One region of the Micrococcus sp. 140720015-1 genome, then DNA from elsewhere that is predicted to be linked to it. Evidence: predicted binding sites of a transcription regulator. Region 1 holds the regulator's gene; the other holds the start of a gene.
The links. Region 1 encodes HspR, which represses chaperone genes until heat shock. Its sites were predicted from a motif close to AAGTTGAGTCNNNNNGACTCAACTT; they were not measured.

Region 1 (14,005 bases):
CGGGGCGTCAGGCCGTGTGGGACCGCCAGGCGGAGCGGGTCCTCGTGGACGTGCCCCGCGGCCGCGGCGCCACCTCGGTGGACGCCCGGGCCCGACTGGACTGGGCGGGGGTGTTCGGGCGCGAGGCTCCCCTGCTGGTGGACATCGGCTCCGGGCTGGGCGAGTCCACGGCGCAGGCCGCCGCCGACCGGCCGGACTGGAACGTGCTCGCCGTCGAGGTCTACGTGCCCGGCCTGGCCGCGCTCATGACGCGCGTGGAGCAGCAGGGCCTGGAGAACGTCCGCGCCGTGGAGGCCAACGCCCCCGAGCTGCTGGACGCCCTGCTCACGCCCGGCTCCGTCTCCGAGGTGTGGGTGTTCTTCCCGGACCCGTGGCACAAGAAGCGGCACCACAAACGCCGTTTGGTCTCCCCCGCCTTCGCGGACCGCGTGGCGCGGGTGCTCGCCCCCGGCGGGGTGCTGCGGCTGGCGACGGACTGGTCGGGCTACGCCGTGCAGATGCGCGAGGTGCTCGAGGCGCACCCGGGGTTCGAGAACCTCTTCCCCGGGCGCGCCGCGGGCGAGGAATCCCCGCTCACGCGGGTGCGCCGCGAGGGCAGGGAGACCGAGGTGGGTGCCCAGCCGCTGCCCGCGGGCTGGGAGAGCGCGGCCGAGGAGGAGCGCCCGCTGCGTGCCGGCCTGGGTGAGGCACGGGCCGGCGCGGCGGCCGCGGACCCCGTGGACCACGAAGGCGGCTGGGCGCCCCGGTTCGAGGGCCGACCCATCACGAGCTTCGAGGCGAAGTCCCAGCGGGCCGGGCGCCTCGTGTTCGACCTGGCGTACCGCCGCCGCTGAGCACGGGGCCCGACGGGGCCGCTCAGGCCGGGGCGACCGGCCCGGCCGGGTCGGCGCCGTCCGGGACGGGCGGCAGCGGCAGGCCGGCGGTCACCCGCGCGGTCGCCGCGAGCGTCACGGACCCGGCGTCCCGGTAGCCCCTCGGGGCGTCCTCGGGGGCCGTCGGCGACCAGCGGGCCGTGTGGTGGCCGCGGACGGTGGCCCCCGCCAGGCCGGGCCGCGGGACCACCGGCAGCGCGGCGGCGTCCGTCCAGTCCCGACGCCGGCCCACCGCGCGGCCGACCCGGGCGAGGAGATCGCCCGGGGCCAGGGCGCGGAACACCCGTCCGGACCGCAGGCCGAGGTGCGCGGCCCGGGCTGCCAGGGCGGCGGGCAGGCCGACCGCGCCCGAGACCACGAGGGCCTCGACGGGACGCTCGGCCGGCCGCGGGGCCTCGGCGTCGTCGGGCTGCAGGCCCCGGTCCGCGAGCAGGCGCAGGGCGTGCGCGGCCACGAGCGAGCCGTACGAGTGGGCCTCCACGGCCCCGTGCACGGCGGTCCCGCGGGCGCGCAGGGCTGGGGCGGCGTCGTCCTCCTCCCCCGGCCCGTGGCGCAGGAACTCCCACCAGGCCCGCACATCCGCGGCGAGCATCGCGCCGCCGCGCCGGCCGGGGCCGTCGAGCACCACCCGCCAGGGCGTGGGCGCGGGGTAGCCGAGCCACGCGATGACGACGGGGCGGGGTGCGCCGGCGGCGCGCTGGGCGGCGGCGAGGTGGGCGGCCTCCCGGGCCGTCCCCCACATGGCCGTCTGGGGGCGGATGCCCATGCCGGAGACGAGCCAGGTCAGGTGGGTGGCGGTCGCGGGGTCCCCCGCTGCGACCACCGCGCGCGGACCGTCCGGGCCGTCGAGGACGTAGTCCAGCAGATGCCGGGCGGGCAGGTGCGGGTCCATGCCCTCCGGCTTGAGGGCGTGGACGATCCCGTCCAGGGCGCTGCGGGCCTGCCGGCCGAGGCCGTCGCGCCGGGCCATGTCAGCGCGCAGCCGCTCCTGGACGCGGGACCGCGCGGCCGCCCCGAACGACGCCCGGCTCAGTCCTGCTCGGGCTGCCACGTGAGCACCCGTCGGGGGCGGGCGCCGCCGGAGGGCAGCATCCGCAGGACGCCCGGGGAGGCCTGGCCCGCGGCGTCCGCCTCGGTCCGTGCCGCGGCCTGGCGGCGGGCGGCCATCCGGTCGGCGTACCGGGCCGAGACGTCGCCGCCGGAGCCCACGGTGAAGACGCGGGCCAGGCGGGAGGCGTGGTGGAGGCGGTCCACCTGGGCCGCCAGCTCGACCACGGTGTCCTGCAGCTGCTCGACCTCGCGCTGCAGCGCGATCACGCGGCGGATGCCCTCCAGCGAGATGCCTTCGCGGCTCAGGGCCTGCACGGTCTGCAGCCGCTCGACGTCGGCCAGGGAGTAGCGGCGGTGCCGTCCGCCCTGGCGGGCGGGGACCACGAGGCCGAGCCGGTCGTACTGGCGCAGGGTCTGCGGGTGCATGTCCGCCATCTCGGCGGCCACGGAGATCACGAAGACGGGGGCGTTCCGGTCGAGACCCCGCTCGCGGCCCCGGTCCGCGCGGGCGGCGCCGTCGCGGGCGCTCACCAGGCGGCCTTCCGGGCCAGCTCCCGCCGCGGATCGTCGCCGGCCGTGGCGGACTGCAGGGCCTCGACGGCGGCGCGGGCGTCGTCGTCGAGCTCGGTGGGCACGGTGACGTGCAGCTCCACGAGCAGGTCACCCGTCGTCGTCCCGCGCTCGACACCGCGGCCCTTCAGGCGCAGCACGCGGCCGGACTGGGAGCCCGCCGGCACCTTCACCTTCACGGGGCGCTCCAGCGTCGGCACCTCGATCGTGGCGCCGAGGGCGGCCTCGGGGAAGGTGACGGGCACGGTGATGCGCAGGTCGTCCCCGTCCCGGTGGAAGAACTCGTGCTCGCGCACGTGCACGGTGACCAGCAGGTCGCCGCGGCCGGCCGCGCCGGGCGCGCCCTTGCCGCGGGCCCGGACCTTCTGGCCGTCGCGGATGCCCTTGGGGATCTTCACCTCGATCGTCTCGCCGTCCGCGGCGCGCAGGGACACCGTGGTGCCCTGGATCGAGCCGCGGAAGGAGATCGTGGTGGTGGCGGTGCGGTCCGCGCCCTTCGTGGGGCGCGGCCGCGCGTAGCCGGCGTCACCGAAGCCGCCGGGGCCGAAGCCGCCGGTCTGGCCGGCGGCGCCGCCGAACATCCCGCTGAACAGGTCCGACAGGTCGGGCCCGGACTGCGTGGTGCGGGGGCCGCCCCCGCCGCCGAACATGCCGCCGAAGACGTCCTCGAAGCCGCCGCCGCCGGCACCGCCCGGGGCGGAGAACCGGGCGCCGCCGCCCATCGCGCGGATCGCGTCGTACTCCTGGCGCTCCTGGGGGTCGCTCAGGACGGCGTACGCCTCCGAGATCTCCTTGAACTTCTTCTCGGCCGCCTCGTCCCCGGGGTTCTGGTCCGGGTGGTGGGTGCGGGCGAGCTTGCGGTAGGCCTTCTTCACGTCCGCATCGGAGGCGTCCTTGGACACCCCCAGGGTCGCGTAGAAGTCCTTGTCCATCCAATCCTGCGAGGCCATGGTGCCTCCTCTCGTGTGCATCGGTCAGGGGGTCGGCCGGCGGCGGGGCGGGCCGCCGGCCGACGGGGTCACTCGTCTCCGGCGGAGACCATCACCTGGGCGGCGCGCAGCACGCGGCCGTCCCGGACGTAGCCGTTGCGGAAGACCTGGACCACGTGGTCCGCGGGCACCTCTGCGTGCGGCTGGCGCATCACGGCCTCGTGCACGGCCGGGTCGAACTCGACGCCGGCCAGCGCCTCCTGGTCGTGGCGCTCGAGGCCGAGGCCGGCCAGGGCGGTGTCGAGCTTGGTCGCGATGGCGGCGAACGGACCGTCCGTCAGGTCGCCGGCGGCGCGGGCGGCGTCGATGTCGTCGAGCACCGGCAGCAGCGCGGTGACGGCCTTGAGCACGCCGGCGTCCCGGGCCAGGTCGCGGTCGCGGTCCACGCGACGCTTGTAGTTCACGTACTCGGCCTGCAGACGGCGCAGGTCGGTCTCGAGCTCGGCCTCGCGGTCCGAGGCCGCGGGCTGCGGCGCCTCGGCCCCGGCCTCCGCGCCGGCCTCGTCGAGGATGCGCTCGGCCTGGGCGAGGGCGTCGCCGTCCTCGGTCTGCTCGGCCGCGCTCTCGGCGGAGACGCGGGGCTCACCGGTCTCGGGGTCGATGCGGCGACGGTCGTTGAACACGATGGGCTCCTCCTCGGAGCCGCGCTCGGCGTCGGAGGAGCCGTGCGGACGCTGCTGGTCGGCGCTCATGGTGTGTCCTTTCGAAGCGGGTGGTGGGTGCGGCGGGTCCGCCGCGCGGGGGTGGTGCGGGAAGGCCGGCGGGCCGGCCCGGCAGGGGCGCTGCCGGGCCGGCCCGCCGGCGTCGTGGGCCTCCGGGCGGGGCGGGCGTGGACGCCCGCCCCGCCCCGGGGTGTCAGGCCTTCTTCTCGTCGTCCTCGTCGACCACCTCGGCGTCGACGATGTCCTCGTCGTCGCCCTGTGGGGCGGCGGACTCGGCGCCGGCGTCGGCCGACTCCGCGCCCTGCTGGGCGTAGAGGGCCTCGCCGATCTTGACCTGGGAGGCCTGGAGCTTCTCGAACGCGGCGGCGACCTCGTCGTCGTTGTCCTGCTTCTCCAGGGCGGCCTTCAGGGCGTCGACGTCGGCCTGCACCTCGGTCTTGACGTCCTCGGGCAGCTTGTCCGCGTTGTCCTGGAGGAGCTTGTCCACGGAGTACGCGGACTGCTCCGCCTGGTTGCGGCGCTCGGCGGCCTCGCGGCGCTTCTTGTCCTCGTCCGCGTGGGCCTCGGCGTCCTTGACCATGCGGTCGATGTCCTCCTTGGACAGCGAGGAGCCGCCCGTGATGGTCATCGACTGCTCGGTGCCGGTGCCCTTGTCCTTCGCGGAGACGTGCACGATGCCGTTCGCGTCGATGTCGAAGGTGACCTCGATCTGGGGCATGCCGCGCGGGGCCGGGGCGATGCCGGTCAGCTCGAAGGTGCCCAGCGCCTTGTTGTCCCGGGTGAACTCACGCTCGCCCTGGAAGACCTGGATGGACACGGAGGGCTGGTTGTCCTCGGCCGTGGTGAACGTCTCGGAGCGCTTGGTGGGGATGGCCGTGTTGCGCTCGATGAGCTTGGCCATCACGCCGCCCTTGGTCTCGATGCCCAGCGACAGCGGGGTCACGTCGATCAGGAGCACGTCCTTGCGCTCACCGGCGAGCACGCCGGCCTGCACCGAGGCGCCGATGGCGACGACCTCGTCCGGGTTCACGCCCTTGTTGGGCTCCTTGCCGCCGGTCAGCTCCTTCACGAGCTCGGAGACGGCGGGCATGCGGGTGGAGCCGCCGACGAGGACCACGTGGTCGATGTCGGAGACCTTGACGCCGGCCTCCTTGATGACGTCCTCGAACGGCTTGCGGGTGCGCTCGAGCAGGTCCTTGGTGAGGTCCTGGAACTTGGCGCGGGAGAGGTGCTCGTCCAGGTGCACCGGGCCCTCGGGGGTCACGGACAGGTACTGCAGCGAGATGTTGGTGGAGGTGGCCGAGGAGAGCTCCTTCTTGGCCTGCTCCGCGGCCTCCTTCAGACGCTGCAGGGCGATCTTGTCCTTGGACAGGTCCGCGCCCTTGGACTTGGCCTGCTGGAGCAGCCAGTCCACGATCCGCTGGTCCCAGTCGTCGCCGCCGAGGCGGTTGTCGCCGGCGGTGGCGCGCACCTGGATGGTGGCGAAGTCGTCCTCGTCCTTGGCGACCTCGAGCAGGGACACGTCGAAGGTGCCGCCGCCCAGGTCGAAGACCAGGATGAGCTCGTCCTCCTTGCCCTTCTCCAGGCCGTAGGCCAGCGCGGCCGCGGTGGGCTCGTTGATGATGCGCTTGACGTTCAGGCCCGCGATCTCGCCGGCCTCCTTGGTGGCCTGGCGCTCGGCGTCGTTGAAGTAGGCGGGCACGGTGATCACCGCGTCGGTGACCTTCTCGCCCAGGTACTCCTCGGCGTCGTGCTTGAGCTTCATCAGCGTGCGGGCCGAGATCTCCTGCGGGGTGTACTTCTTGCCGTCCACCTCGGTGGTCCAGTCGGTGCCCATGTGGCGCTTGACGGACGCGTAGGTGCGCTCGGGGTTGTTGACGGCCTGGCGCTTGGCGACCTCGCCGACCAGGACGTCCCCGCCCTTGGAGAACGCGACGACGGACGGGGTGGTGCGGGCGCCCTCGGCGTTCGCGATGACGACCGGGTCGCCACCCTCGAGGACGGCGACGACGGAGTTGGTGGTGCCGAGGTCGATGCCGACTGCACGGGACATGGTGGGGTCCTTCCTGTCTGACGGTGAAGCGGGGGCCGGACCCGCGGGCCGGGGGCACCGGCACCGCAGGGACTTGAGCCTTCATGACTCAGGTTGCCACCGGGGTGGTGGACTGTCAAGTGAACCTGAGTCGACTTCACTCACTTCTGCTTCTGCGGGGGTCAACGCGGGCCGTCCACGATCCATTCCCGAGGCCCCGGATTCGCCTGCGCTCCGTTCCGGTGCAGGCGCCCGGCCCTGGCAGCGCGGGGGTCTCGCGCGGTTGGATGGCGGATCACGGGGCGTCGCCGACGGCGCGCCCACCCCGACGGAGAAGGAGCACCACCATGGCCGAGAAGAACGCCGCCGAGTACACCGTCCCGGGCCTGTCCCTGAGCACGGGCCGCCGCACCGCCGAGATCCTCCAGGGCCGCCTGCACGCCCTCAACGACCTGCAGCTCACCCTGAAGCACGCCCACTGGAACGTGGTGGGCCCCGGCTTCATCGGCGTGCACGAGATGCTCGACCCCCAGATCGAGCTGGTCCGCGGGATGGTGGACGTCCTCGCGGAGCGCATCGCCACCCTGGGCGTCTCCCCCGCCGGCACCCCGGGCGCACTCGTGGCAGCCCGCGCGTGGGACGACTACACGCTGGGCCGCGCGTCGACCCTGGAGCATCTGGCCGCGCTGGACCTCGTCTACGACGGCGTCGTGACGGACCACCGCGCCGCCATCGACGCCACCGAGGACCTCGACCCGGTCACGCAGGACATCCTCATCGACCAGGTGGCCCAGCTCGAGCTGTTCCAGTGGTTCATGCGCTCGTTCCTGACCACCGACGACGGCCGGCTGAGCAGCGCAGGCACCACCACCGAGGCCGCCGCCGCGGGCCGCGTGAAGGGCGCCCAGTCCGCGCCCGCCCCGAAGGCCGGGCGCACGAAGAAGTCGGACGCGAAGAAGTCCAAGAAGAAGTGACCGCGCGCCACTGAGGCGCCCGTGCACCGGAGGGGCCCGACCGCACTGACGGTCGGGCCCCTCCCTCCTGCGCGGTTCAGTCGACCTTCGCCGGCCACCACACCTTCGGGCCGATGTCCCGCACGAGCGCCGGGATCAGCAGGGAGCGCACGATCAGCGTGTCCAGCAGGACGCCGAACGCCACGATGAACGCGAGCTGCACCATGAACATCAGCGGGATCACCGCGAGCGCGGCGAAGGTGGCCGCCAGCACGACGCCGGCCGAGGTGATGACCCCGCCCGTGACGGTGAGGGCGCGCAGCACGCCCGCCCGCGTGCCGTGCCGCGGGGTCTCCTCCCGCGCCCGGGTCATCAGGAAGATCGTGTAGTCGATCCCGAGCGCCACGAGGAAGACGAAGCCGTACAGCGGCACGGTGGGGTCGGCGTCCTCGAAGCCGAACACGTGCCGGAACACGAGGGCCGAGACGCCCAGGGCCGCACCGAAGCTGACCACGGTGGCCGCGACGAGCAGCACGGGTGCCAGGAGCGAGCGCAGCAGCACCGCGAGGATGACCAGCAGCATCGCGAGGATCAGCGGGATGACGACCCACAGGTCGCGCTGCGTGGTGACGTTCGTGTCCAGCGCCTGGGCCGCCGGGCCGCCCACGAGGATCTCACCCGACGTCGAGAGGTCCGCGAGCCGGTCGCGCAGGCGGGCCACGGTCTGCTGCGCGGCGAGGGACTCGCCCGGGTCCGCCAGGGTGGCCGAGACCAGCACGCGGCCGTCCACCACGCGGGGCTGCGGCTCCGGCGCGGACGCGGCGCCCGCCCCGCCCTCCGCGTCGGTCACACCCGGGGGTGGGCCCGCGGCGGCCTCGGGGGCGTCCGTGGTGACCTCGGCCTCGGCCACGCCGGGGTCCTCCGCGACGGCGGCGAGCACCGCCTCCGCGTCCCCGGCCGGGGCGAGGATCTGGGCGGGGGCGCCCGCGCCGGCGTCGAAGTGCTCGCTCAGCAGGGCCTGGGCCTGCCGGGCGTCGGAGTCGCCGAGCAGCACGTCCTCCTGGGCGACGCCGTCCGCGCGCAGCTGCAGCAGACCGCCGCAGAGGGCGAGGAGCACGACCGTCGTGGCGACCCAGACGAGACGGGGCCGGCGCGCGACGACGGCACCCACCCGCGTCCACACCCCGTGGTCCTCCTCGAGGCCGGCGACGGGACGGCCCGCCCCGTCGCGCGGCGGGGTGAAGGCCCGGCCCCGGGCGGCGCGACGCTCCGTGCGACGGCGCGCGCGCTCGGGGGACGGGATCGTGGGCCAGAAGGCGGCACGCCCGGTCAGCCGCAGCAGCGCCGGCAGCAGGGTCAGGGCGGCGAGCCACGCGAACGCCACGCCCGTGGCGGCCACGGGGCCGAGGGAGCGCGTCGAGTTGAGGTCCGAGGCCATCAGGATCAGCAGGGCGAGGGCCACGGTCGAGGCGGACGCGGTGATCGCGCCGAAGGACCCGCGCAGGGCGGCCCGCAGCGCCTCCCCGACGTCCGCCCGGACCAGCAGCTCCTCGCGGTGCCGGGCCACGAGCAGGAGGCAGTAGTCCGTGGCCGCCCCGATCACGAGGATCGAGAGGATGCCCTGGGCCTGGCCGTTGAGCTGGATCCAGCCCGCCACGGCCATCCCGTAGACGGCCACGATCGCGCCGCAGAGCGCGGCCACGGCCGTCAGGAGCACGAGGACCGGCAGCAGCACGGAGCGGTAGACCGCCACGAGGATCACGAACACCACGACGAGCGCCACGAGGAGCAGCAGCCCGTCGATCCCCGCGAACGCGCCGCCCAGCTCCGCGACCAGGCCCGCCGGACCGCCCACGTGCCACTCGATGTCCGCGGCCACGGTCCCGGCGAGGGCGGGGTCGGCGGCGGCCGGGTCCGCCACGACCTCCCGCAGGTCGGCCACCACGTCGGCCACGGGCCGCTCGGCCCCGGCCGAGGAGTCGACGAAGGCCAGGAACTGCACCGCCGCGCCGTCGTCGGAGGGGATCGGGCCGGCGACGTCGGCCACGCCCGGCACCTCGCCCAGCCGGCCCGCGAGGTCCGCGAGCGCGGGGAAGGCGGCCGCGGGGTCCGCGGTGCTCGCCGGGCCCACGACGACGGCGGGCACGGCCTCGCCGTCCTGGAACGCCGCCGCCTCCGCCCCCGCGCGGGTGGACTCGGCCGACGCCGGCAGGAAGGTGGCCTGGTCGTTCGAGGAGACGTCGCCGATCTTGCCGAACACGGGCCCGCCCAGGCCGAGCACGGCGAACCAGACCACGGCGAGCGCCACGGCCAGGCCCAGCCGCAGCCCCCGAGGGGGACGCCCCGTGGCGGCGGGGGTGCGGTAGGCGGAGAGGTCAGGCGGGGTGGGCATGCCACCGAGCGTAGGGGATGGTTCGATGATCAAACAACCATGGGGGCTGGCTAGACTCCCGGCCATGACCACGCAGCCCCCCTCCGCCCCCGCGGAGCACCTCGCCGTGGTCCACGCGCTGCGCGTCTTCAGCGAGAGCGCGGAGCACGCCGTCGACGAGGCCGGCCGCGGCGTCGGCCTGCACCGCACGGACCTCAGAGCCCTCGCGTACCTGATGGCCCGCGCGGCGGCCGGTGAGCCCGTCACGGCCTCGGACCTCGGCGCCCACCTGCACCTCACCCGGGCCTCTGCCACCGCCCTCGTGGACCGCCTGGCCGCCGCGGGCCACGTCCGCCGCCGCCGGGACGAGGGCGACCGGCGGCGCGTGCTGGTGGAGCACACGGACACGGCCCGCCGCGACGGACAGCGCGCGTTCGAACCGATGTCCCAGCGACTGAGCGCCGCCCTCGAGGGATTCTCCGCCGCGGAGCTGCGGGCTGCGGTGCGGGTGCTCGAGGCGGCCACCGCCGCACTGACGGACCCCGCCCCGGAGGACCCGTGACCCGACCGGCGCTCATCGGCCTGGACGGCCGCTCGGGGTCGGGCAAGACCGTCCTCGCCGCCGCGCTCGCGGCCCGGATCGCACCGTTCGCGCGGGTCGAGGTGATCGAGATCGAGTCCATGTACCGGGGCTGGGACGGGCTGGCCGCGGCGGTGGGCGACGACGGCCCCTACCCGGCCGTCGTGCGCGCCCTGCGGGAGGGTGGCACGGCGACCTGGACCACGTGGGACTGGCACCGCGCCGCCCCCGGCCCGCCGCGGCGGACCGCGCCGGCCGACGTCGTGGTGTGCGAGGGCGTGGGCGCGCTCAGCACCGCCGCCCGACCGCTGCTCGACCTGGCGGTGTGGCTCGAGCTCGAGACCCCCGCGCGACGCACGCGGGCCCTGGCCCGGGACGGCGAGACCTTCGCCCCGCACTGGGACCGCTGGGCCGCACAGGAAGAGGACTACCTGGCCCGGCATGCCCCGCGCGCCGCGGCGGACCTGGTCCTGCGCCCGCCCTCCGCCTGACCGCGACGCCGCCCGGGGTCGGGGGCGTCGGGGTCTGCGTGCGGGCCGGCCAGGCGCCCGCGCCGGGACCGGAGCGGTTCGCTCCGCTTAGGTGTAGCATCGGAGGCGGCGCGCCGCGTCCGGCCGCGTCCCACCCCAGCGCACGGAGACCTCCCCTTCCCATGGCGACACTGCTCTACCGTCTCGGCCTCGGCGCCGCCCGCCGCCCCCTCCTCGTGATCCTCGCCTGGGTGCTCGCCCTGGCCCTCGCCGTCGGCGGGTTCCTCGCCTTCGGCGGCACGCTCTCCTCCACCGTCACCATCCCCGGCACGCCCACCGCCCAGGTCACGGACCGCCTCAAGGAGGAGTTCCCCGAGGCCTCCCGCGGCAGGGGCCAGGTCGTGTTCACCAGCGAGGACGGCTCCCCCCTGACCGACGCCCAGCGCGAGCAGATCACCGCCCTGCTGGACGACGTCGCCGAGCAGCAGGCCGTGGAGGGCGTCGTGGACCCGTTCGAGGCCCAGGCCCAGCGGGACGACGCCCGTACCCGGCTCGACGAGGGCCGCACCGAGCTGGCCGACGGCGAGCAGCGCCTCGCGGACGGACGCCAGGAGATCGAGGACGGCCGGGCCGAGCTCGAGCGGCGCGCGGCCGAGGCCGACGCGGGCGAGCAGCGCCTCGCCGAGGCCGCCGCCCAGCTGGACGAGGGGCAGGCCACGCTCGACGCCGCGCGCGCCGACCTCGAGGAGCGCGGCCTGGAGGCCCTGCCGGCCGATGCCCTGGCCCCGCTCCGGGAGGCCGAGCAGAAGGTGGCCGACGGCCAGGAGCAGCTCGACGCCGGCCGTGCCGAGCTCGAGGAGCAGGCGGAGCGTCTCGAGGCCGGCCAGGCCGAGATCGACGCGCGGCGTCAGGAGCTCGAGGCCGGGCAGGCCGAGCTCGGCGACCGGTGGACCGAGCTCGAGGCCGGGCAGGCCGAGCTCGACGCCCAGGCCGAGCAGCTGGCCGCGGGCCGCGCCGAGCTCGAGCAGGCCCGGGACGCCGCGCTGGCCGAGGCCGAGGCCGCCGGCATCCCGGCGGAGCAGGTCGCCGCGCAGTTCGCCGACCAGGAGGCGCAGCTCGCCGCCGGCGAGGCACAGCTGGCGGCCGGTCAGGACCAGGCCGACGCCGCCCGCGCGCAGCTGGAGGCCGCCCAGGCCGAGGCCGACGCGGGCGCCGAACAGCTCGCGGCCGCCCAGGCCGAGGCCGACGACGGCGCCGCCCGACTCGCCGCCGGCCGGCAGCAGCTGCTGGAGTCCGAGGCCGAGCTCGAGGCCGGCCGCGAGCAGGTGGCCGCGGGCCGGCAGCAGGCCCTGGACGCGGCCGAGGCCGAGCTCGACGCGCAGCAGCAGAAGATCGACGAGGGCCGGGCCGAGTACGAGCAAGGCGTCGCCGAGCTCGAGGACGGCCGGGCCCAGCTGGCCGCCGGCGCGGAGCGCCTGGACCAGGCCGAGGCCGACCTCGCCGACGGCCGCGCCGAGCTGGACGACGGCCGCGTCGAGGCCGAACGTGGCGAGCGCACCCTGGCCCTCGCGGAGGACTTCCGCACCGTGTCCGAGGACGGCAGCACCGCCGTCGGGATCGTCACCTTCACCACGCCGACCCTGGACGTGACCGCCGAGGACAAGGAGGCGGTCACCGGCGCCCTCACCGGCGCGGACATCGACGGCGTCGCCGTGCATCCCTCCCAGGAGCTCAACGCCACCGTGCCCTCCCTGCTCGGCCCGGGCGAGGTCGTGGGCCTCGTGGTCGCCGCGATCGTGCTGATGGTCATGCTCGGCACCCTCGTGGGCGCGGGCCTGCCGCTGGTCAACGCGCTGGTGGGCGTGGGTGTGGGCGCCGCCGGGGCGCTCGCGTTCTCCTCCGCCGTGGAGATGATGTCCGTGACCCCGGTGCTCGGGGTGATGCTGGGCCTGGCCGTGGGCATCGACTACGCGCTGTTCATCGTCAACCGGCACCGCCAGGAGCTGCGGCGCGGCACGGGCCTGCACGAGTCGATCGCGCTGGCCACCGGCACCTCCGGCAACGCCGTGGTGTTCGCCGGCGTGACCGTGGTGATCGCCCTCGCGGCCCTGAACGTCACCGGCATCGGCTTCCTGGGCCTGATGGGCACGGTGGGCGCGGTCTGCGTGGCCATCGCCGTGCTCGTGGCGGTGACCCTGACCCCGGCCCTGCTGGCCCTGGCCGGCCCGCGCGTGCTCTCCCGCCGGGAGCGCGCCCGGCTCACCGACACCTCCCCGGCCGTCGGCGAGGGCGCCCACGCCGTGCGCCGCGCCCACCGCCGCGCCACGCTGTCCACGCCGACCGCCCTCGCCACGGCGCTCGCCTCCGTGGCCCTGCTCGTCCTCGTGGCCGTGCCGTTCTGGTCCATGCGCCTGGGCCTGCCGGACGGCGGCTCCGAGCCCGAGGGCTCGGACTCCCAGCTCGCCTACGAGCTCACGGCCGAGAAGTTCGGCGAGGGCTACAACGGCCCGCTCGTGGTCACCGTGGACCTGCCCGCCGGCCTCGACGAGGGGCGCGCCACGGACGCCCAGCTCGACGTCGGCGAGCAGCTGGCCGCCCTCGACCACGCGCACGCCGTGGTGCCGGCGGGCTTCAACGAGGACCGCACGGTCGCGATGTACCAGGTGCTGCCCGAGGAGGGGCCCAACGCGGTCTCCACGGAGGAGCTCGTGCGCGAGCTGCGGTCCCTGGACCCGGCCGGCGAGGCCTCGAACCCGGGCGTGGCGGGGGTGACCAGCGGCTTCATCGACGTCTCGGACACCCTGGCGGAGGCCCTGCCGCTCTACCTCGGTGTGGTGGTGGGCCTGTCCCTGCTGATCATGATCCTGGTGTTCCGCTCCATCCTGGTGCCCCTGATCGCCACCGGCGGCTTCGTGCTCTCGGTGTTCGCGGCGATGGGCGGCGTGGTGGCCATCTATCAGTGGGGCTGGCTGGGCGCCCTGTTCGGCGTCCACAATCCGGGGCCGGTGCTCAGCTTCCTGCCGACCATCATGGTCGGCGTGCTGTTCGGCCTGGCCATGGACTACCAGCTGTTCATCGCCTCCGGCATGCGCGAGGCCTACGCGCACGGCCTGCCGGCCCGCCAGGCGGTGCTGTCCGGCCTGCGCTCGGGCCGCGCGGTGGTGATGGCCGCGGCGATCATCATGATCTCCGTGTTCGGCGGCTTCATCTTCGCCGAGGACGCGATGATCCGCCCGATCGGCTTCGGCCTGGCCTTCGGCGTGCTGCTGGACGCGTTCGTCGTCCGGCTGCTGCTGATGCCGGCCCTGATGCACCTGCTCGGGGACGCGGCGTGGTGGCTGCCCCGGTGGCTGGACCGCATCATGCCGGACGTGGACGTGGAGGGCGCCCAGCTCGAGCGCGCCCACGCCCCAGCGCACCCCTCCGGCCCCGCCCCGGACGGCGGCGCCCACCGGG
Region 2 (14,005 bases), 260 kb from region 1:
AGCACGGGCAGGGCGGCCATGGCCAGGGCCACGAGGCACTTGCCGGCGAGGTAGGCGCCCGGGGTGAGCGCGGTCAGGGAGAGCTGGCGGCCCCAGCCGGACTGGCGCTCGACGGCGGCCGAGCCGGCGATCGAGGTGGTGGCCATGACCGCCCCGTACACGGCCATGCCGGTCATGGTGTACGCAGACACGTTCCCGTGGCCGACGGGGAGGTCACCCCAGTCGGAGAGCGCGCCGAACATGAGGTAGAGCGCCACGGGGAGGACGACGATGAAGAACGAGCTCTCGATCATCCGCACGTTGCGGACGAACTCGCGGCGTGCGTAGCCGACCAGGCGGCCGGGGGCGGTGGTGGTCGTGCTCATGCGAGGGACTCCTGCGGCTCGGAGAGTGCCGGCTGGCCGGCGTCGGTCAGGGAGAGGAACACGTCGTCGAGGGAGGCGTGGGTGATCGCGAGGTCCTCGACGAGGCGCTCGTTCAGCAGGTGGCGGGCGACGTCGTCGCCGGTGACCGAGCCCCCGGCGGGGACGCGCACGCGCAGGCGGCCGGGGGAGGGGTGCTGTGGTTCGAGCTGGACGGCGTCCTGCGGCAGGCCCAGGGCGGCGGCGAGGCGGGCGGGCGCGTCCGGATCGTCTCCGCCGCCGGCCCAGCGGCCCGTGAGGGTGACGGACCCACCGGTGGCGAGCTCGGCGGGCGTGCTGTCCGCGTGGATCCGGCCCTCGCGCATCAGGACGATCCGGTCCGCGAAGTCCTCGGCCTCAGGGAGGAAGTGGGTGGCGAACACGATGGTGCGGCCCCGGTCCGCCTCGGCGTGCATGGTGTCCCAGAAGTCGTGGCGGGCGCGGACGTCCATGCCCGCGGTGGGCTCATCCAGGATCAGCAGCTCGGGGTCGGTGAGCAGGGCCAGGGCGAAGCGCAGCCGCTGGCGCTCGCCTCCGGAGCACTTCTTCACCCGGCGGCCGGCCAGCCCGGTGAGGCCGGCGCGCTCGAGGGCGGCGGGCACGCCGATGTGGCGGCGGTGGCAGCCGGCCACCATGGCCACGGTCTCGCGGACGCTCAGATCCTCCAGCAGGCCGCCCGTCTGCAGCACCGCGCCCACCCGGCCCTGGCGGACGGCGGCGACGGGGTCGGAGCCGAGGACGCGGACCGTGCCGTCCGAGGGCGGGCTGAAGCCCAGGGCCATGTCCAGCAGCGTGGTCTTGCCGGCGCCGTTGGGCCCGAGGAGGGCGAGGACTTCGCCGGTGGGGACGGTGAGGTCCACGCCGTCGACGGCCCGGACCGGTCCGAAGCGGCGGGTGAGTCCCCGGGTTGCGAGTGCGGGTGCGTTGCTCATGGCTCCAGCCTCGCCACGGGGCGCGCCCCGCGGGAGCGGCAGACGTCAGGAATGCGCCATGACGAATGTCATGGGTGGGGCCGCGCCGCGGCGGGCGGGCCGTCCTCCAGAAAGTTGAGCGGAGTTCACGCAGATTTCTGGAATAGGTTCGCCGGGCGTGCTGTTGTGGTGATCAGACGCCGCGGTGTCAGCGGCGCCCACCCGACTCCCGAGGAGAGTGAACCGACATGGCCCGTCCCATCGATCCGTTCCGCGAGATGGAGCGTCCCTTCCGTGAGATGGAGCGCCTGGTGAACGGTCTGACGACCCGCGCGACCGGCACCGCGTCCATGCCCATGAACCTGTACCGCGAGGGCGACGCCTTCGTCGCCGAGGTCGAGCTGCCCGGCGTCGACCCGGCCTCCATCGACGTGGACGTGGAGGAGCGTACGCTCACCGTCCGCGCCGAGCGCAAGGAGGACCCGGCCCGCGAGGACCGCCGCTGGCTCACCCGTGAGCGCTCCGCCGGCACCTTCGCCCGCCAGCTCACCCTGGGCGAGGGCCTGGCCCTCGACCGCATCCAGGCCGACTACAGCGACGGCGTCCTGACCCTCACCATCCCGGTGGCGGAGCAGGCCAAGCCCCGCAAGATCTCCGTCACCCACGGCGGTGCCGCCCCCGCGGCCACGCAGACCGTGGAGGGCTCCGCCGCCGAGGCCTCCGGCGAGTGATCGCCCTCTGACGGAGCCGCGCGGCCGGCGTGACCGGCGCGCGGTCCGCCCCCGAACGCAGATGCGGCGGGCCCCCACCGGGGGCCCGCCGCATCCGCGTGGTGGTCAGGCGCGATCGGCCAGGATCAGCTGCGCCGCCTTCTCACCGATCATGAAGCACGTGATGTTGGGGTTCACGGTCACGTGCTCGGGCATCACGGAGGCGTCGGCCACGCGCAGCCCCGTCACGCCCTTGACGCGCAGGCGGGCGTCCAGGGGGCTCATGGCGTCGTCGTCGGCGCCCATGCGCACCGAGCCCACCGGGTGGTACACGGTGTTGTGGGTGCGGCGCACGTAGTCGGCGATCTCCTCGTCCGTCTGCGCCTGCTCGCCCGGGGCCAGTTCGCGCCCCGCCCACTCCGCCATCGCCGGCTGGGAGACGATCTCCCGGGCCAGTCGGATCCCGGCCACCGCGACGGCCATGTCATGGCCCTCCGGGTCGGTGAAGTAGCGCGGGTCCACGGCCGGCTTGTCCCGGTAGTCGTTGGAGCGCAGGCGCACGGTGCCACGGGACTTGGCGTGGGTGACGTTGGGGGTCAGGCAGAACGTCTCGTCCGCCGTCGGGTACCCCTGCCGGTAGGTGTGCATGTCGAACGGCACGGAGCCGTAGTGCATCATCAGGTCGGGGCGGTCCAGCCCCTCCTTGGTCGGCGAGAAGATCCCGATCTCCCAGTACTGCGTGGCGTCGCGGTACATGGGCTGCTTGGACTCCCAGGAGATGACCGCCTCGGGGTGATCCTGCAGGTGGGAGCCGACGCCGGGGGCGTCCACGCGCACGTCGAGGCCGTGCTCGGCCAGGTGCTCGGCGGGGCCGATCCCGGAGAGCATCAGCAGCTTGGGCGTGTTGATCGCCCCAGCGGAGAGGATGACCTCGGCGCGGGCGTGGATCTCGGCCTGCCGGCCGTGCCGGTCCGCGACGTGCCGGACGCCGTAGGCGCGGCGGTCCTCGTCGAAGAGCACCTCGCTCACCCAGTGGTCCGTGAGGATGTCCAGGTTCTCGCGGTCGAGGATCGGGTGGAGATAGGACACCGACGACGACGCGCGGGTGCCGTCCTGCTTGCGGTTGATCTGGAACCAGTTGGCTCCCTTCACGACGGTCTCGCCGGTGTTGAACGCCGTCGTCGGGATGCCGGCCTGGGCGGCGGCCTCGAGCAGGGCGACGCCGGTCGGGTCGTCGGCGGGCACGTCCATCAGCTCGACGGGGCCGTCGTGGCCGTGGTGATCGCCCTCGGCCCGGTTGTTCTCGAGCTTCTTCACCAGCGGCAGGGTGTGCTCGGCGCCCCAGCCGGTGGCGCCCATCGCCTCCCACTGGTCCAGGTCTTCGCGGGGAGGCCAGAAGGCGATGCAGGAGTTGTGGGAGGAGCAGCCGCCGAGCACCTTGGCCCGGGAGTGGCGCATGAAGGAGTTGCCGTTCTCCTGCGGCTCGATGGGGTAGTCCCAGTCCAGGCCGGACTCGAGCAGCTCGGGCCACCGGCGCAGCTCGAGGACCTCGTCGAGGTCCACGTCGGTGGGGCCGGCCTCCAGCAGGGCGACGCTGATCTGGGGGTCCTCGGACAGGCGGGCCGCGAGGGCGGCGCCAGAGGAGCCGCCGCCGACCACGATGTAGTCGTAGACGGGCGTGTCGGGCTGCGGGGTCGAGGCGTCGGGGGTGGTGGTGGTCACGATCCGGGGATCCTTTCGGTGGTCACGGGTGGGCGCGGGGTCTGGCCCCGCGCCCACGGGGAGGGGGCTCAGCGGCGGTCGGCGAACCAGCCGGTCACCGCGGGCTCGGTGTTCTGGTAGATGTGCTTGTGCTCCACGTATTCACCCAGCCCGGTGGGGCCGAGCTCGCGGCCGATGCCGGAGGCCTTGAAGCCGCCCCATTCCGCCTGCGGCAGGTAGGGGTGGTAGTCGTTGATCCACACGGTGCCGTGGCGCAGGGCGCGGGAGACCCGGTGGCACGTGCCGGCGTCGGAGCTCCACACAGCCCCGGCGAGGCCGTACTCGGTGTGGTTGGCGATCTCGACGGCCTCGGCCTCGGTGGAGAACGTCTCCACGGTGAGCACCGGGCCGAAGCCCTCCTCGACGACGGCCGGGTTGTCCCGGTCGCAGCGGTCCAGCACGGTGGGGGCGTAGAAGTAGCCGTCCTTGTGCTCCTCGCCGCCCCAGTGGCCGCCCACCCGCAGGCGGGCGCCGGCGTCGATGCCTCGCTGGACGTAGTCCGTCACCTTGTCCCGGTGGGCCGCGGAGATCAGCGGGCCGGTCTCGGCGTTCTCGTCGAAGGGGCCGCCCATCACGATGTGCCCGGCGCGCTCGACGAGGTCGTCCACGAAGCGCTCGGCGATCGACTCATGGACGATCAGCCGGGTGCCGGCGGAGCAGACCAGCCCGGAGTCGGTGAACGCCGCGTTCAGGGCGTTGTCCAGGGCCGCCTCGTAGTCGGCGTCGGGGAAGATCACGTTGGGGTTCTTCCCGCCCAGCTCGAGGGCCGTCTTCTTCAGGGACGCCGCGGCGGCCTCGGCGATCTTGCGGCCGGTGGCCAGGCCTCCGGTGAAGGAGATGAGGTCGACGTCGGGATGCGAGGACAGCGGGGCGCCCACCTCCGCCCCGGCGCCCAGCACGAGGTTCCCGACGCCGGCGGGGAGGCCGAGCTGCTCGAGGGCCCGCATGGTGAGGATGGCGGTGTGGGGGGTGAGCTCGGCGGGCTTGAGCACGAAGGTGCAGCCGGCCGCGAGGGCGGGGGCGATCTTCCAGGAGGCCTGCAGCAGCGGGAAGTTCCAGGGGGTGATCATGCCGCAGACCCCGATCGGCTCGTTGACCACGCGGGAGAGCACGGTCGGGTCGCCGGCGTCGACGAGCCGGCCGGGGTGCTGATCGGCGATCTTGCCGAAGTAGCGGAAGCAGGCCGCGATGTCGTCCATGTCGGCCTCCGCCTCCACGAGGCGCTTGCCGGTGTCCAGGGCCTCGGCGCGAGCGAACTCGTCCTTGTGCTCGACGATGTGGTCGGCGAGGCGGATGAGCAGGTCACCGCGCTCGGCGGCGGGGGTGGAGGACCAGACGCCGCTGTCGAACGCGCGGCGGGCGGCGGCAATCGCCGCGAGGGTGTCCTCGCGGGTGCCCTCTGCGACGACGCCGACTTCGGTGCCGTCGGCGGGGCAGAAGATGGTGCGGGTGCCTCCGTCGGACGAGGGCACCCAGGCCCCGTCGATGTACTGGGTCGCGGTGGGGTCGGGGGTGGGGGTCACGGTCGTGCTCCTTCGGTCTCGGGGTTGGTGGTCTGCAGGGCCACAGTCGGCAGGGCGTCCGTGGCGGGGGAGTGATCGGCGTCGGTCCAGACCTCGGGTGCTTCGGCGTCGATCCGTGCGGCCAGGAGGGAGTCGTCGCCCGTCATGGTCATGAAGGCCAGGTGCGCCTCGTAGTCGTCGAGGATGTTGGCGCACAGCTGTTCGCGGCTGTAGCCCATGACGTCGCGCCCACGGGAGCCCTTGGCCGAGAACACCTCCAACTGGACGTAGGTGTCCTGCGCCGCGGACAGGCTGCCCGCGAAGCTGGGCACGGGGTAAGCCACCGGGTACACCTGGTACTTGAAGTCGGTCTGTCCCGGGAACCGGACGGTGAGGTCCACCCAGGGCACGCCCGATTCGGGATGCGTGCCGCGGGTGACGTCCACGTCCGCCCCGTGCTCGCGCAGCTCCGCGGCGACCTCGCTCAGCGCGGGGGACACCTCGCGGTCGACGTAGGCCGCGGCCTGCTTGGCGGTCGCGAAGTTCATGCGGCGGGCCAGGCGCTGCCGCCACGTGGCCCGGCTGTTCGCGTCCCGGACCCGGCCGGAGAGCACGTGCGGCAGGGACGCGGTGCGGGAGTCCATCGCGAGGGCCTCGGAGTGGAGCACCCGCCACAGGCTGATCATCACCAGGTACACCAGCACGGACAGCGGCAGTCCGACGATCACGGTGGCTTTCTGCAGCGTGTAGACGCCGTCGATGAACAGCATGGACAGCGTCAGCAGCCCCGTGATGACGGCCCAGGTGATGCGCAGCCAGGGGGCGCCGTCGGAGTCCTCCACCGAGCCCTTGGACGTCATGTTGGCCATGATCAGGGAGCCGGAGTCGGCGCTGGTCACGTAGAAGAACAGGCCGGTGAACACGGCCAGGCCGATCAGGAACGTGGCGCCGGGGAACTGCTGCAGGAGGCTGAAGAAGCCGGCCTCCGGGGAGTTCACGGCCTCCTGCAGCAGCGCGTCGTCGCCGCCCCGGAACAGGCCGATGGCCGCGTTGCCCATGATGGACACCCACAGCATGATGAACGCGAAGGGGATCAGCAGCACGCCCAGCACGAACTCCCGCAGGGTGCGCCCCCGGGAGATGCGGGCCAGGAAGAGGGACACGAAGGGCGACCAGGCGATCCACCAGGCCCAGAAGAACAGCGTCCAGTCGGACATCCACTGCTCCGCCGGGTAGGCCGCCGTGCCGTCGGTGTAGGCGAAGGTGCGCATCATCATCGAGGGGAACGAGGCGAAGAAGTCGCCGATGTTCTGCACCAGGGCGTTGAGCAGGTCCGTGGTGCGGCCGGTGACCAGCACCCACAGCAGGATGACGACGGCCAGGTACACGTTGAGCTCAGAGAGCCGGCGGATGCCCTTGTCCACGCCGGAGACGGTGGAGATGATCGTGATCCCGACCGCCAGGGCCATGAGGGCGATCTGCACACCGGTGGTCACGGGCACGTCCAGGATCAGGGCGAGTCCGGCGTTCAGGAAGACGACGCCGATGCCCAGGGAGACGGCGATGCCGAAGATCGTGCCGACGGTGGCGCCGATCTCCGCGGCGTGGCCGATGCCGCCGTGGACGCGGCGGCCGAAGATGGGGGCGATGGCCGATCGGATGCTGAGCGGCATGTGGTACCGGTAGGCGAACAGTCCGAAGGCCATGCCCATCAGGGCGTACATGGCCCACCCGGGGATGCCGTAGTGGAAGATGGTCCACAGCGGGGCCATGCGGGCGGCCTCGTCGGACATCGGCTCGAGGTCAGGCGGGGTGAGCAAATTGGTGGCCGGGCCGGAGGTGGCGAAGAACATCAGGTCCACCCCGATGCCCGCGGCGAAGAGCATGGCCGACCATGTGAACATGCTGAACTGCGGGACGGCGTGGTCCGGGCCGAGCCGCACGCGGCCCAGGCGGCTGAGCGCCACGACCACGACGAAGACGACGACGACGCCCGCCGTGAGCACGTAGTACCAGCCGAAGCTCTCGGCGATCCAGCTCACCGTGGCGGAGATGACGGAGTCTGCCTGGGCGGGCAGGAGCATGGCCCAGAGGGCGAAGCCGACGACGATGCCCGCGGTGCCGGCGAACACCGGCCAGTTCACCGGGGAGTGGGAGGCTCCTCCGGCGTCGGGAGGACCCGGTGGCCCTGCGGTCTCGGCTGTCGTCCTCTGTTCGGCAGACACAGGTGTGCGTCCTCTCGTCGGGGTCTGGGCGGCCCGACCACCCTAGCCATACGGCTCCGGACGGGCCCGCCGGTAGACTGCCGGACTGTGGCTTTGACTATCGGATTCGTGGGACTGCCCAACGTGGGCAAGTCGACCCTGTTCAACGCGCTGACGCGCCAGACCGTGCTCGCGGCGAACTACCCGTTCGCGACGATCGAGCCGAACGTGGGCGTGGTGAACCTGCCGGACGAGCGGCTGCCCCAGCTGGCCGAGATCTTCGGCTCCGAGCGCATCCTGCCGGCGACCGTGTCCTTCGTGGACATCGCCGGCATCGTGAAGGGCGCCTCCGAGGGGGAGGGCCTGGGCAATCAGTTCCTGGCGAACATCCGCGAGGCCCACGCGATCGCCCAGGTGGTGCGCGCGTTCGACGACGGCGACGTCGTCCACGTGGACGGCAAGGTGGACCCGGCCTCGGACATGGAGACCATCAACACCGAGCTGATCATCGCGGACATGCAGACCGTGGAGAAGGCGATCCCGCGCGTCGAGAAGGAGGTCAAGGGCAAGAAGAAGGAGCCCGCAGACCTCGAGGCGCTCAAGGCCGCGCTCGCGGTGCTGGAGCGGGGCGAGACCATCTTCGCCGCCAAGGACAAGGACAAGCTGGACATGGACCGGCTGCGCGAGCTGAGCCTGCTCACCGCCAAGCCGTTCATCTACGTGTTCAACTCCGACGAGGGCGTGCTGGGGGACGAGGCCAAGCAGCAGGAGCTGCGTGATCTGGTGGCCCCCGCCGACGCCGTGTTCCTGGATGCCAAACTTGAGTCCGACCTCGTGGAGCTCTCCGAGGAGGAGGCCGCCGAGATGCTGGAGATGGCCGGGCAGGACGAGTCCGGGCTGGACCAGCTGGCCCGTGTGGGCTTCTCAACCCTCGGCCTGCAGACGTACCTGACGGCTGGTCCGAAGGAGACGCGTGCGTGGACCATTCCGGTCGGTGCGACGGCGCCCGAGGCTGCCGGCGTGATCCACACCGACTTCCAGCGCGGCTTCATCAAGGCGGAGATCGTGAGTTTCGACGATCTGGTCGCCGCCGGCTCTATGGCCGATGCCAAGGCCGCCGGTAAGGTGCGCATGGAGGGCAAGGACTACGTCATGAAGGACGGCGACGTGGTGGAGTTCCGGTTCAACGTGTGACTTGGGTGCACCTCGGTACCGCGTATTTCAAGGTGTCCTAATCAGCGATAGGGGTAGGATTTATGGAATCTAGTCTGAGTGCATCAGCGGTTTCCGCAGGTGAGTTGTTTTCGAATTCTACATTTCTGATTCCACCATACCAGCGCGAGTTCGCCTGGACCGACGAGAATCTCGAACAGCTTTGGGGTGATCTCCGAGACGCTCTCCATCAAAAAGAGTACTTCCTAGGGCTCATTGTCCTAACCAAGGACGGACGGAGGTACAGCGTAGTCGACGGCCAACAGCGAATTCTTGCTGTTACCCTACTCGCCGCGGCAATCCGCAAAGCTGCCAAGGATCTGGGTCGTATCGCGCTCTTTAATCGTTTGACGTCCACCTTCCTCACCAGCATTGACTATGCTACGGATGAGGATGTGCCGAGAGTTCGCCTCTCTAATGCCCATGATGACCAGGTGCTGCGCGACCTTGTGTCCGTTGGCCACGCAGAAGGAGCCAGTGAATCGAAGCTCGCCCAGGCATACGCACGTTTCAGCCGTTGGGTATCTCAGGACATAGAACCTGATCCATTCGGCCGGCTCGGGGCGTGGGCAGAGTTTCTTATCGAGAAGCTGATGGTCGCACTCTTTGTCCATCCGGATCGCTCTGCGGCTTATGGCGTGTTCGAGGTTATCAACAATCGCGGTCGGGGATTAACAACAGCTGATTTACTAAAGAGCTACATCTTGAGCGAGACCTCTGAAAGCGACCGCGATGACCGATATGCTAGATGGCAAGAAATTGCGATTCCACTCAATCAGGCCAGTGATGCTGCTCTAGTCCAATTCATCCGTCATATTACCATGATGGACGCGGGGTTTATTCAAGCGAAAGAATTGTATTCATTCTTGGCCGATAAAGGGCAGGGCGCGGGAAGTGATGAAAGAAGGCCTCCCTCCGTCGATGCTCTTGTCGAAAAGATGGACGAATATTTCCCACTTTACATGCAGATCCTGGATCCGGCGAATGAGGGGCCGTCTGAAGGCGAATGGATCAACATATTTAACGCATTTAATGATCTAGGTGTCATTACGGTGCGACCTCTGCTGATGGCGATCACCCGCACGCCTAATGCAACGGAGGGGCTTGCCAGCGTTCTCCGAATCGTTGTTCGACGAATAGTCGTTGGGAATCTTGGTACAGGTAATGTAGAGCGTCGATTCGCGGAGTGTGCTAGGCAGGTAACTCAGGAAGGTTCTTGGGAAACTCCGCTCCGAAGCCTGGGGGACCTGAATCCGTCCGCGGATGACTTCCGTGACCGTGTAGCTGAGCGTTCTTTTAATCGTGGAACTCTGTCATTTCTTCGGCGCTCTCAAGTGGAAGGTACGATTTCTCCAGCATCCGTCAGCACGCTTCACCTCATTCGTCCACGGCAGGCAAATGACTGGACCGATTTTCCGCCAGCTGATTTCACATTCTGGGGATCCACCGTGGGTAATACCGTTTTGATTGAGCAAAATAAGAGGCCAAACGGTGCCGTCAATTGGGAAGCGTTCAAGAAAATTGCGCTTCCATTAGTGTGTGATCAGGATAAGGAGGAGCTTGAAAAGCTCGATTCCTGGACGGCGCGCGATGTGCAGCTGCGAGGTAAGAGCATCGCCGACGAGTTGACAGGTCTTTGGTATGAATGAGCGCCAGCTCGAGAGTGCTCAATGGGACATTCTGAAGGTTCTCGATCGGACGGTGTCTACGCCGCTCCTTCCCTTTCTCCGCTCTTCCCTAAGGGTGGCAGGAGGCGAAGGGTCAAGTGCGCCGCGAGTCGAAGGTGAATTGAAACAATTTGCTATTGGATTTGACTCAAATGTTCTCCTTAATCTTGCAAAGGGTAGGAGGGGTACAGAAGTCATTGACTATCTGTCCAGCCAACACAAAGGTCCATTGATTCTTCCGTCCCAGGTGGTTCAGGAGTTTTGGAACAATAGTATCCAATCTGTTTCCGGGGTCGTTGACGACGTGAGGCAAGCATTCGAGCGTCTGGAAAAGGCGATCAAGGCGATCGAATCAAACTTCCAGGGGTTTGGAGAAAAACTGCGTCCCCTAGTGGAAGAATTTGAAGATGAATACGGACACGTAATTCAAAAGGGCACTGGTGGCGACATTGAGTCACTCCTGGAGGTGATTGATAAGCGGGGGATCGTTCCGGAAATGCGCCGCGCGTCTCTTCATGGGATCGAACGTCAGCGAAAGTTGGCTAAGACCCCGCCTGGATTTAAGGACGACGGTTCCGGCGACTTTTTGGTTTGGTGTGACTTTCTATTGGGCCTCAAGATGGCAGCAAATAGAGGGGTGAATTTTCAGCATGCGATCTTGGTCACCGATGACAAGAAATCAGACTGGAGCCTGAAGGGATCTGTACATCCAGTTCTGGTCGCAGAAGCCCGGGCTACTGCCAACTGTTCATTTACTACGGTGAGCTGGAAGTGGCTTACCGACATGATCAGCGGGGATATCAAGAGCATGTCGATGGTTGACAAACCGTAAACATTGCATAGCTGGGGGCCGTGTTAACTTAGGCCCATCTCTTACTCGGTGTTATATGTGCGCCTGTCTAAGTTTTGGGCGCGAATGGTTAGGGGTGAATATTGTGATCGCGGTAGCTGTGTCTAATTTGTTTTCTATTAGAGGGTGCCCATGGCGTGCATGACCATGACGGAGTATAGATTCGAACACTATAGTAGGGTTTACTTCCTCATGAGACTGCCCGAAGTCGATTATAGATCTTCTAACTTGTTTTAATTAGCGCTCCTGCTTCAATGGGAGTGGCGGAAGCAGGCTCAGGATATATCTGGGTGCAGTCACTGGCGTCTCCGGTAGGTAGTCGCTGCAACTTGGTGGGGGTGCACCGCGGCTTCATTGGGGATCTAACGGCAACTTCTCTTGATCACTCGAGGAACCTTCAGGATCGGGACGACGGGCGTAGGTGTTCTTAGGAGTTGCTGCGAGTGCTTTATGCGCTGCTGGCGTCAGGAGGTGCTTCAAAGCTGAGGCACAGTGACCCTGGCGGGCTGTGTGGTTATTTATGGCTACGGGTTTCAAACAGCGGCCAAGGCACGGCCGGCGTCCGGCCGCTCGGGGCGGGGAACCGTCCGCCGTCGAGCAACGGGGTGCAGCGTTCGGCGAGGGCTTCGACTTCCTCGGCGCCCAGCAACCCCACCAGCCCGCGCCCCAGCTCACGGTCGAGCCCCGCGACTATCCGGCCGACGCCGTCGCGCTCCTCCTCGCTCAGCGTCTCGCCCAGCCATCCCCACAGGACCGTGCGCAGCTTCTCCTCATGATGGAAGGTGAGCCCGCGCTCCACGCCGGGGCGGTGTCTGCTGGGCACGGTGAGGATGTGGGCACCCTCGCGGTCGGCGTGATTGACGAGCACCTCGGGCACCGCCATGCGGCGCAGCGCCGCCGAGTCCTCGTGGGCCAGGACGAGCGTCTGCCTGTCCTCACCCTCCTCAGCGTGTGAGCCCGGTGGGGGAGCAGGCCATCACCAGCCGCCCGATGTCGCGGGCGGTCGCGGTCAGGTCCTCTGCTGTACGGCGGATCGCTGTCGCCAAGTCCTGGGGACCGCGGCCAATGGGCACGATCGCGGTGATGCCCTCGTCGTAGAGGGTGTCCGCGTCCTGTCCCACGGAGCCGGCGAGGACGATCACCGGGATCGCACGGCCGGCTGCGCGCACGGCCTGGGCCACCCCGATCGGCACTTTCCCGGCCAAGGACTGACCGTCGATGCGCCCCTCCCCGGTGATGACGAGGTCAGCGGTCTTCACGAGGTCGTGGAAACCCGCCGTCTCGAGGACGACGTCGATACCCGGCTTCAAGGTGGCTCCGATGAAGGCGTGCAGGCCACCGGCCAGTCCCCCCGCCGCCCCCGAACCGGGGAGCGCATCGATCGCGACCCCGAGGTCTCGCTCGACGATGCCCGCGAGATGGACCAGTCCGGTGTCGAGGCTCGCCACTGATGCAGGATCCGCCCCCTTCTGGGGGCCGAACACGTGGGCTGCACCCTGCGATCCCGTGAGGGGGTTGCTGATGTCGCACATCACCTCCACGTCGACGTCGCGGAGCCGCTCTCGTGCCGGGGTGGAGTCGATCCGCGCAATCCGGGTGAGGGTGTCGCCGGTCGGGACGAACTCCTCACCTGCGGCGTCGAGGAACCGGACGCCGAGGGCTGCGGCAGCGCCCGTGCCGCCGTCCGTCGTGGCGCTCCCGCCGGCCCCGACGATGACTTTGCGCGTGCCAGCGGACACCGCGTCGAGGATCTGCTCGCCGACCCCGAACGTCGTGGCCCGTCCCGTGTCCTCGCGTCCGGAGGCGAGCGGGAGCCCGGCACATGAGGCTGTCTCCACCACCGCCACGTCCGGGTCGATCAGTCCGTAGTGGACGGGCACGCGCTCGCCGTAGAACACCCCGCAGACGGTCGCGGATCGCAAGGCGCCCCCTGCGGCAGCCACGAAGGCCTCGACGGTGCCCTCCCCGCCGTCGGCGATGGGCACCACGAGGACCTCGGCGTCGGTGACCGACGCGAGACCCGTCGCGATCGCGGAGCCCGCCTCACGCGACGACAGGGCCCCCTTGAACGAGTCTGGGATGACGATGATGCGCTGCACGCGTGGATCTCCTGAGTCAGGTGACAGGGTCAGACGAGGACGAGGCCGAGGAGCCAGATGAACACGATGGAGGTGAGTCCCATCAGGAGCGTGACCATCGTCTGGGTGCGGTAACCCTGCGAGGGCGTCATGCCGCTGAAATTGGTGACCACCCAGAAGTACGAGTCGTTGGCGTGGGAGACGGTCATGGCGCCGGCCGCAATGGCCATGACCACGAGCGCGCTGGCCACCGGAGTCTCGAAGCCCAAGGCAGGCATCATCGGGAAGACCATGGCCGACGTGGTCGTGAGTGCCACGGTGGAGGAGCCCTGCGCGGTCTTCAGGACGGCGGAGACGAGGAAGGGGAAGAACAGTCCGATGACCGACAACTGTGCAGCGTTGCTCTCGATGAAGGTGACGAGGTCGGTGGCGGCGATGACGCGCCCCAGCACACCGCCGGCCGCCGTGATGAACAGAATGGGGCCGACGACCCGGAGGGTCTCCTCTGTCAGGTCGTAGAACGTCTCGCCACGGCGCACGCTGAACAGCACGCCGACTGCACAGAGGGTGCCGACGGCGAGCGCGATCATCGGCGTGCCGAGGAATCGGGCGAAGTCACCCGTGGGGCCGGTCCACTTCAGGACGGATGCGAGCGAGCCGAGAGCCATCAGCAGGATGGGGGCGATGATGGGCGCGAAGGACGCAGCGG

Region 2: a site for HspR is predicted at 1,445-1,469, ahead of ACUXPL_RS02280 (Hsp20/alpha crystallin family protein). Genes of this name have one in related genera too.

What each region holds. Positions count from the first base shown of each region.
Region 1 covers NZ_JBSEYC010000001.1:212,400-226,404, reverse strand. The annotation lists gene trmB (tRNA (guanosine(46)-N7)-methyltransferase TrmB) at 1-833, shown strand, start outside; gene ACUXPL_RS01040 (alpha/beta hydrolase) at 856-1,923, opposite strand; gene ACUXPL_RS01035 (heat shock protein transcriptional repressor HspR) at 1,902-2,453, opposite strand; gene ACUXPL_RS01030 (DnaJ C-terminal domain-containing protein) at 2,450-3,442, opposite strand; gene ACUXPL_RS01025 (nucleotide exchange factor GrpE) at 3,511-4,173, opposite strand; gene dnaK (molecular chaperone DnaK) at 4,337-6,196, opposite strand; gene ACUXPL_RS01015 (Dps family protein) at 6,523-7,149, shown strand; gene ACUXPL_RS01010 (MMPL family transporter) at 7,226-9,520, opposite strand; gene ACUXPL_RS01005 (MarR family winged helix-turn-helix transcriptional regulator) at 9,585-10,061, shown strand; gene ACUXPL_RS01000 (hypothetical protein) at 10,058-10,570, shown strand; gene ACUXPL_RS00995 (MMPL family transporter) at 10,732-14,005, shown strand, end outside.
Region 2 covers NZ_JBSEYC010000001.1:476,538-490,542, forward strand. The annotation lists gene ACUXPL_RS02270 (ABC transporter permease) at 1-365, opposite strand, end outside; gene ACUXPL_RS02275 (ABC transporter ATP-binding protein) at 362-1,333, opposite strand; gene ACUXPL_RS02280 (Hsp20/alpha crystallin family protein) at 1,561-2,043, shown strand; gene ACUXPL_RS02285 (GMC family oxidoreductase) at 2,149-3,744, opposite strand; gene ACUXPL_RS02290 (aldehyde dehydrogenase family protein) at 3,813-5,306, opposite strand; gene betT (choline BCCT transporter BetT) at 5,303-7,429, opposite strand; gene ychF (redox-regulated ATPase YchF) at 7,598-8,683, shown strand; gene ACUXPL_RS02305 (DUF262 domain-containing protein) at 8,746-10,350, shown strand; gene ACUXPL_RS02310 (PIN-like domain-containing protein) at 10,343-11,200, shown strand; partial or broken gene ACUXPL_RS02315 (SCO1664 family protein) at 11,733-12,161, opposite strand; gene ACUXPL_RS02320 (glycerate kinase family protein) at 12,163-13,317, opposite strand; gene ACUXPL_RS02325 (GntP family permease) at 13,347-14,005, opposite strand, start outside.